DNA from 2 places in the Fusibacter sp. JL298sf-3 genome. Region 2 is predicted to be linked to the other one. Evidence: a T-box and tRNA genes for the amino acid it is inferred to sense, from the RefSeq annotation. Region 2 holds a T-box; the other holds one or more tRNA genes.

Region 1 (4,416 bases), 500 kb from region 2:
CAGGGTAAGTCAGGACCTAAGCCGAGGACGAAAGTCGTAGGCGATGGACAACAGGTGAAGATTCCTGTACCACCGAGACCCGTTTGAGAGAAGGAATGACACAGGAGGTTATGCTGAGCATGCGAATGGAAGAGCATGTCCAAGCAGCGAGTCTGTAGCGTAGGCAAATCCGCGCTACTGAGGATGAGCTGTGATGGGGAGTGAACTTAAGTAACGAAGCAGCAGATATCACACTGTCAAGAAAAGTTTCTATCGAGGGAGCAGGTGCCTGTACCGTAAACCGACACAGGTAGGAGAGTAGAGAATACTAAGGCGCGCGAGAAAACCATTGTTAAGGAACTCGGCAAAATGACCCCGTAACTTCGGGAGAAGGGGTGCCGGATCAGGTTAAGAGCTAGATCCGGCCGCAGAGGATAGGCCCAAGCGACTGTTTACCAAAAACACAGGTCTCTGCTAAATCGAAAGATGATGTATAGGGGCTGACGCCTGCCCGGTGCTGGAAGGTTAAGGGGAAGTGTTAGTTTAGGCGAAGCACAGAACTGAAGCCCCAGTAAACGGCGGCCGTAACTATAACGGTCCTAAGGTAGCGAAATTCCTTGTCGGGTAAGTTCCGACCCGCACGAAAGGCGTAACGATTTGGGCGCTGTCTCAACAATGGACTCGGTGAAATTGTAGTACCGGTAAAGATGCCGGTTACCCGCAGCTAGACGGAAAGACCCCGTGGAGCTTTACTGCAGCTTGGCACTGGATAATGGTATATGATGTACAGGATAGGTGGGAGACTAAGAATATAGGACGCCAGTCTTATAGGAGTCGCTGTTGGGATACCACTCTTTGTATACCGTTATTCTAACTATGGACAGTGATCCTGTTCTAGGACAATGTCAGGTGGGCAGTTTGACTGGGGCGGTCGCCTCCTAAAGAGTAACGGAGGCGCCTAAAGGTTCCCTCAGCGCGGTTGGAAATCGCGCGAAGAGTGTAAAGGCAAAAGGGAGCTTGACTGCGAGAGAGACATCTCGAGCAGGGACGAAAGTCGAGCTTAGTGATCCGGTGGCACCGCATGGAAGGGCCATCGCTCAACGGATAAAAGCTACCCCGGGGATAACAGGCTTATCTCCCCCAAGAGTCCACATCGACGGGGAGGTTTGGCACCTCGATGTCGGCTCGTCTCATCCTGGGGCTGAAGTAGGTCCCAAGGGTTGGGCTGTTCGCCCATTAAAGAGGCACGCGAGCTGGGTTCAGAACGTCGTGAGACAGTTCGGTCCCTATCTGCTGTGGGCGTAGGAAATTTGAGAGGAGCTGTCCTTAGTACGAGAGGACCGGGATGGACAAACCTCTGGTGTATCAGTTGTTCTGCCAAGAGCACTGCTGAGTAGCTAAGTTTGGAAGGGATAAGCGCTGAAGGCATCTAAGCGCGAAGCCCCCCTCAAGATGAGATTTCCCATCTTTTAATAGAGTAAGACCCCATGAAGATAATATGGTAATAGGCCTGAGGTGTAAGTGCAGCAATGCATTCAGCTGACAGGTACTAATAGGTCGAGGACTTGACCACGCTTTAGAGTTAAGAGGATTTATCGGTTCTTATATATACAGTTTTGAAGGTACTAACCTTCACAGTTTCATAGTTAAGCAATTCAGTGACGAAGGCGGAGGGGCAACACCTGTTCCCATACCGAACACAGAAGTAAAGTCCTCCAGCGTCGATGGTACTTGGCGGGCAGCTGCCTGGGAGAGTAGAACGTTGCTGATTTATTGCGGGTATGGCGGAATTGGCAGACGCGCTAGACTTAGGATCTAGTGACTGGTTCGTGGGGGTTCAAGTCCCTCTACCCGCACCACTGGCCCCTTGGTCAAGCGGTTAAGACACCGCCCTTTCACGGCGGTAACAGGGGTTCGATTCCCCTAGGGGTCACCAATTATTTTGTGAGCATCAGCTCACATCCGGGAGTATAGCTCAGCTGGGAGAGCATCTGCCTTACAAGCAGGAGGTCATAGGTTCGATCCCTATTACTCCCACCATTTCAAAACTGCGTTTTGAGCCACAAGGCGGCGTAGCTTAGTTGGCTAGAGCGTTCGGTTCATACCCGAAAGGTCGGTGGTTCGAGTCCACTCGCCGCTACCAATAGTTTTTTAATAGGGTCCATTAGCTCAGTCGGTAGAGCACCTGACTTTTAATCAGGGTGTCCCGCGTTCGAGTCGCGGATGGATCACCATTTTTTAATTGTGGGCGTATAGCTCAGCTGGTTAGAGCGCACGCCTGATAAGCGTGAGGTCGGTGGTTCGAGTCCACTTATGCCCACCACAATTAAAAAGCCCAGATAGCTCAGTCGGTAGAGCAGGGGACTGAAAATCCCCGTGTCGGTGGTTCGATTCCGCCTCTGGGCACCAATTACAAATCGATAAGTTGACAACATGATGTGTATCATGTTTTTTTATATGAGATCAGACAGACGTTCTGATCTTTTTTGATTGTAAAAATGTCCTTATAATTTTAAAAAAGAATACAATAAAGGTGGATTTCATAACTTATATGGTATATAATGGTATTGTGTGACATAATAAAATTGGAGGTACATAACAGTGAAAAATTTAAAACGTCATATGTCATTATATGCATTGGGGGTTTTGCTCATTGCCTTTTGGCTGCCGTGGATTCAAGTCGCAACGACTTTCGGTACTGCGTATGGCAAATGGGGGATTTCGATTCCCAAACTCGTAATGGTGTTACGTGAGGGGAGTCATCTCTCTATGGCGGGAATCACAGGGTGGCGCTTCGCGCTAACAGCTTACTATTTGATTCCCGCGCTTTGTGTGTTAACAGGAGCGCTTTATTGCGTCAAACAAAAGAAATGGTTTAAACCAGCGCTTGCTTTGACGTATCTCGCAACCATTGGCTTATTGCTGGCGCTACCAATAGTGCTGAAAAAGGGCATGGACGGTTACTTGGCCTTACTTCTCACTTCTAAGGTGAGCTTTGGTTACTTTGTCGCATGGGCTGCTGCTATTGTCGGTGTTGTGGGTTTTGTCATCAACTTAAAGCTGGATTACTTTGAGGATCATCTCGTAGACAACGACGTCTTTAAAAGTGGCAAGCGCGCTTTGGAAACAGAAGACCCTTATAAAAAAGGTTTTTTGTTTATCGGTATAGGCTTCGTATTTGCCTTGTTGTTCCCTCTGTTTTCGGCAGACTGGGAAGATACTCTACTCGCAGGGCTCTTAGTTGCCGTTGCGGTACTGGGCTACTTAAAAGTTAAGTCACCTGTTGGCGAAAAGACCGCTGAGACGCTATCGATTTTTAGTAAGTTTGTAGAAGACATAAAGGCGCAGTCGAAGCTGTTAAATGGGCTTTCTAAGAATCATATAACCATTCAAGTGGTGTCATTTGCAATTATTGTCGTCAATGCATTTAGCATTAGGGGGTATCTGATCAATCAGTTTATAGATGCGGCCACCTTCTTTGCTTGGTTGGCACTTGGTATTTTACTGGTAATCACTTTTGCCGAACGCAATAAAAAAGCGGTTTATCAGATTCTGTATTTTAGTTTTGCTATCTTTTGTTACACTTTCCTCTACAGTGCCGTTCTATCGGGCTACGGTATTATCCGGTTGTCAGCCGGACTCAAGGCACTGGTTTCATGGTATGTTTTACAAACAGCTCGAGAGTGTTTGGAAAAGACAGAGGCCTCTTAAGAGGTGACGCCTATAAAAAAACGGTGCGCGGAGAGGCGTACCGTTTTTTAGCTCTTTAAGACAGAGAATTTTTGAAGTGTTTTAAAGCATTTAAGTGATAGGCGCGAACAGCTTCTGTGGCGCCCTCTAGTGAGACGAGAACACTGAGATGGGTATACCCCTTCTTGATGTTTTCAAATGCTTGGTGGATGGCTTGAAGGTCTGACGCGTCGTATAGAAAAAGCTTCTGATCGTTGATAAGCGTTCGACGTTTTTTTTCCACAGCCATCAAAGTCGCGAGCATGTCCTCGTAGGTGCCGATAGATTCCCCGCGGTCGTATTGATCAATAAGTGACTGAAGTTTTTTTTCACTGGCTTCAATGTAAGCGTATAAGCTCTTTCGACCGTTGGGCGGTTTGATATAGTAGTTGACGAGGGTTCCGATAGAAAGCCCGATAAACGTATCAAAGCTTCTAAATACCGCGTATTGAAAGCGCGTTACTTCATCGTTGTTCACGAGAATGGCAATAAAGACTATGGTTGAAATCTTTATGGATTTTTTGAGTTTCAGTTGATTGGAAATGTAAATCAATACAATGACGCCAATCCCCACAGATAGGGGCTGGGTCGGTAGCGTATACGAAAATACAATGGCGATGACAGCGCCGATAGCAGTTCCGATCATGCGGTTTTTACCGACGCTGACAGATTCGGAAACTGAAGACTCCATGGCAATGGCAGATGCAA
Region 2 (4,416 bases):
ATACACACACGCGGTCAAAAGCGCTTGAAGACGGTATTCGTGTGGTGTCAAATGAGTTAAAGGCGCATGTGGGGTGCGTCGACGACAGCATTACACATCTCATGCAGATAGAGTTGATTATAGGTAAGATGAACGATGCCTTTGAGCAAATTTTTGAAAAGACAGAGGGGATTAAAACCGATGACCACCGTTTGGTTCACGACATTAGGGGACTGCGGGGGGAACTGAAACTCGCTAAGGAAGCGTTGTCGGGACACGAAGAGGCGTTGACGGCGAACTTGACGGCTTTGGCAGAGGGCGGTTTAAAACTCGCTGATGATGCGGAAGCTGCTATTTTTAAGTTTGAAGAGCACCATCGGTGCATGTGTCATCTCAGAGACAATTATAAAAAAATTGACGATTTAAGCATCCGATTGGAAGGGGTGCTGAACAGCGACGGTTATTAAGGGGACAGGAGGCCGGTAATGTTGCTTTCAAAAGATATCAAATTGCCGATGCCTGTGGCACACAGGCAAAAAGTTCGGATTCAGGAAGAAGCGCAATTTTGGAAAAGTGGGACGTTATTTTTTATGAGGAAGTACCCTTCTAACGGCGGCAGTATTAAGAAGTGTACGTTGAAGTCGGGAAGTGTTTACGCGTTGGAAACCGGTGTGCTGTACACGGCGGGCATGACGTTGCCGCCGATGCGCGCTAAAATTGAGGGGTACTACGCCTGTTCCGACGCGGAGTTGACGACCTATGTCATCGATGGCGACTCGTATGAAGCGACGGCGCGGGATATGATTCAAGCCCTTAGGGTGATGCAAGTACTCAAAAGCGTGGGTACGGGAACAGCTGTTGTCAAGGCCACCGTTCAAAAGCTCATTTTAGCCCTGTCGCTCCACGGAGAAGAAGCTTATACGTTGATGCAGGCTGCACGGTACAGCGAAGCTGTTCTAAAGTGTAATGTCTCAACACAGCAGTCGTTGAACCTCCTCGAAGATTTCATCGCGGTATACGGCTTGGAAACGCATCAGCTGATTGAAAAGGTGCAGAAGCCGCTGTCACCAGATGCCGCGGAACCTGTCCACGTGCTTAAAGCGGCGATGCTCTACGCCCAAGGACTCTCAATAGATGCGATATCGACTTACGGTGTCCACGGAGACGTCGTCGAGGCGCTGAGAACAGTGACAGACGAAAACTATGAATTTTTTATATCTGTTTAATGCTATTTTAACTTTTAAATTGTATGATAAAGGTATCAAAGATAAACGAGGAGGCTATTATGCTAGTAACCACAACCCCTGCTGTCGACGGGCGTCAAATCGTCGAATACAAAGGCATCGTCTTTGGCGAGGTCATTAGCGGCGTCAATTTTATTAAGGACTTTGCCGCAGGTTTGTCCAACATCTTTGGCGGACGCTCCGGTTCTTATGAAGGTGAGTTAATTGAAGCGCGTGAGTCAGCTCTTAGAGAGATGGAAAAGCGTGCGCGTGCCATGGGTGCCGATGCCGTCGTAGGTGTTGACATCGATTACGAAGTGCTCGGACAGGGCAATATGCTCATGGTGACCGCTTCTGGTACGGCTGTGGTGCTGGGCTAGGTGATGGCAAGTAAGAAATGAGGGCGTGTGCAGACACGGCCTTTTTTCATTTGAGAAGTCGTCGGCGAAGGCGGCGTGATATGCGAACAGACGCTTGTCAAAAGCCAACGGCTGTGGTAGAATAATGCCAATCAAATTTTAAATGTAGTGATAGGAAGAGTACCCTGTAAATTGTGCAAGAGAGTCGGTGGCTGGTGTGAATCGATGACGAGGCGCAGGTGAAGATGGCCCTTGAACAGCCTGTGTGAATGCAGCGGCTTGAGCACAGGTCGGTTTGTACCCGTTACAGTACGTTCGACAGATGTCGACAAGAGCGAAAGGTGGCGAGACCTTTCGGAATAAGGGTGGTAACACGGCGATTTCGTCCCTTGACGGGGATAGAAGTCGCTTTTTTGTTGAAAAAAAGTCCGATGAGTAAGAGCCGTTTACAAACGGTCAGGAGGTCTGAACATGTCTAAAGGGAAATACTATTTAACAACGGCCATTGCCTATACGTCAAAAATACCGCATATCGGCAATGTTTACGAGGCGATTTTATCCGATGCGCTGGTGCGTTTTAAGCGCGAGCAGGGGTACGATACGTACTTTTTAACGGGGACAGATGAACACGGTCAAAAGATTCAGGAACAGGCGGCAACAGACGGTAGGACGCCGCAGGCACATGTCGACGAAATCGCCGGTGAAATCAAGCGCATTTGGGACCTCGTCAATGTGAGCTACGACCAGTTTATCAGGACGACAGATGACCAACATAAGAAAGTCGTTCAAAAGATTTTCAAGAAGCTTTACGACAACGGCGACATCTACAAGGGCAAGTACGAAGGCTGGTACTGCACCCCATGTGAGTCCTTTTGGACGGAATCACAACTGGTAGACGGCAAGTGTCCGGATTGCGGCGGCGCCGTTGCTCAGGCCAGCGAAGAAGCGTATTTCTTAAAGTTGAGCAAGTATCAAAAGCAGCTTGAAGAACATATTGAAAACAACCCGGAGTTTATTTGGCCGGAATCCCGAAAAAACGAAATGCTGAACAACTTTATTAAGCCGGGCCTTCAAGATTTGTGTGTTTCAAGAACGAGCTTCAGTTGGGGCGTGCCTGTTGAGTTCGACCCGGGCCACGTGGTCTACGTTTGGATCGACGCGCTCAGCAATTACATCTCAGCAATAGGCTTTGATCCGGACGGCTCTTCTGAACAGTTTAACAAGTTGTGGCCGGCAGATCTACACGTTATCGGAAAGGATATTGTGCGTTTCCATACCATCTATTGGCCGATTATCCTTATGGGTCTCGGGGTTGAACTGCCGAAGCAGGTTTTTGGCCACCCGTGGCTGTTGACCGGGAAAGATAAGATGAGCAAGTCGAAGGGCAATGTGATTTACACAGACGATCTCGTGAGTCTTTTCGGGGTGGATGCGGTGCGTTATTACGTGCTTAGAGAAATGCCGTTTGCCAACGACGGTACCATTACGTACGAAATGATGGTTTCGAGAATTAACACGGATTTTGCCAACATCTTGGGCAACCTCGTTACACGTACGGTGTCGATGATCCAAAAGTATTTCGACGGTGTCGTACCGGCGCCGACAGTTGAAGACGCATTAGATGCGTCCTTAAAGACGCTGGCGGTTTCCACGGCAAAAAATGTCGAAGCCCATATGGACGCGTACCATGTGGCAGAGGCTTTAGAGGATATTTGGGCACTGCTGAGAAGAAGCAACAAGTACATCGATGAAACGACCCCTTGGGTATTGGCGAAAGACCCTGCCGATAAAGAGCGCTTGGGGACTGTACTTTACAACCTCCTCGAAAGCATTCGTTTCGCGGCAGTTCTTTTAAAATCGTTCGTTCCGGATACTGCGGAAAAAATACTGACGCAAATTCGCGCCGAAGTCACGTCACTCGAGAGCTTGGCCACTTTCGGTGTGACGGCGGTCGGAAGTTCAGTAGGCGCTGCGGAAGCCGTCTTTGTCCGAATGGACGAAGCGGCCAAACTCGAAGAAATTGAAGCGATTAAAGCCAAGTACACACAACCGGAAGAGGTAGAACCCCCTCTTGAACTCAAAGAGGAGATTACCATTGACGATTTTTCCAAGATAGATTTGAGAGTTGCCAAGATTTTAGAGGCTAAGAAGCATCCAAAAGCCGATCGACTCCTAATTCTCCAGTTAAAAGTCGGTCCTGAAAAGAGACAAGTGGTTTCGGGAATCGCCGGACATTACGACCCGCAGGCCCTCGTAGGCCGTGAGGTCATCCTCGTGGCAAACCTCAAACCCGTTAAACTCAGAGGTGAGTTGTCGCAGGGCATGATTCTCGCTGCGACAAACGGCGACGACCTCAAACTGGCTTCTGTAGAGATTAAAGACGGCAGCGTTGTCTCATAAGTGCTTCAATAGCGTTTCGCGGCATCTGAAATGGCGATGCGCTCTTTAAGAAATATACCCTGTGCGGAAAGACACAGGGTATTTCTTTTTACCGCAAATTAAGGCATAATAGTAAGTAGAGAACACATTATAGAAGGGAGGTCTTATTCGATTTTTCGAATAAACCCATTATGATTTTTGATTCACACAGTCATTTAGACAATTCACAATTTGATCACGATAGAGATTTGGTCATTCGACGTGCCGAACTCAATGGCATCGGCTACGTCTTAAATCCAGGTGCAGATTTGGCTTCCAGTAGAGCCGCTGCCGAACTTGCAGAGGCACATGATTTCATCTATGCAGCAGTGGGGGTACACCCCCATGAGGCAAAGCATATGGACGAAGAGATGCTCTCGGAGATAGAGGCTCTGACCCAGCGGCCTAAAGTCGTCGCCATAGGCGAAATCGGACTC

What was found. The T-box of region 2 lies ahead of metG (methionine--tRNA ligase). A T-box ahead of a tRNA ligase gene usually reads a tRNA of that ligase, here a tRNA-Met.
Region 1: it encodes a tRNA-Met, which carries the amino acid that the T-box ahead of metG (methionine--tRNA ligase) is inferred to sense. The anticodon was not compared.

What each region holds. Positions count from the first base shown of each region.
Region 1 covers NZ_CM132608.1:1,649,289-1,653,704, reverse strand. The annotation lists rRNA gene ACR6HW_RS07995 (23S ribosomal RNA) at 1-1,552, shown strand, start outside; rRNA gene rrf (5S ribosomal RNA) at 1,634-1,750, shown strand; tRNA gene ACR6HW_RS07985 (tRNA-Leu) at 1,755-1,838, shown strand; tRNA gene ACR6HW_RS07980 (tRNA-Glu) at 1,841-1,915, shown strand; tRNA gene ACR6HW_RS07975 (tRNA-Val) at 1,944-2,019, shown strand; tRNA gene ACR6HW_RS07970 (tRNA-Met) at 2,046-2,122, shown strand; tRNA gene ACR6HW_RS07965 (tRNA-Lys) at 2,138-2,213, shown strand; tRNA gene ACR6HW_RS07960 (tRNA-Ile) at 2,226-2,302, shown strand; tRNA gene ACR6HW_RS07955 (tRNA-Phe) at 2,313-2,388, shown strand; gene ACR6HW_RS07950 (hypothetical protein) at 2,602-3,690, shown strand; gene ACR6HW_RS07945 (FUSC family protein) at 3,746-4,416, opposite strand, start outside.
Region 2 covers NZ_CM132608.1:2,150,328-2,154,743, reverse strand. The annotation lists gene ACR6HW_RS10265 (hypothetical protein) at 1-446, shown strand, start outside; gene ACR6HW_RS10260 (hypothetical protein) at 465-1,205, shown strand; gene ACR6HW_RS10255 (putative heavy metal-binding protein) at 1,265-1,582, shown strand; T-box leader at 1,721-1,954, shown strand; partial or broken gene metG (methionine--tRNA ligase) at 2,021-3,961, shown strand; gene ACR6HW_RS10245 (TatD family hydrolase) at 4,132-4,416, shown strand, end outside.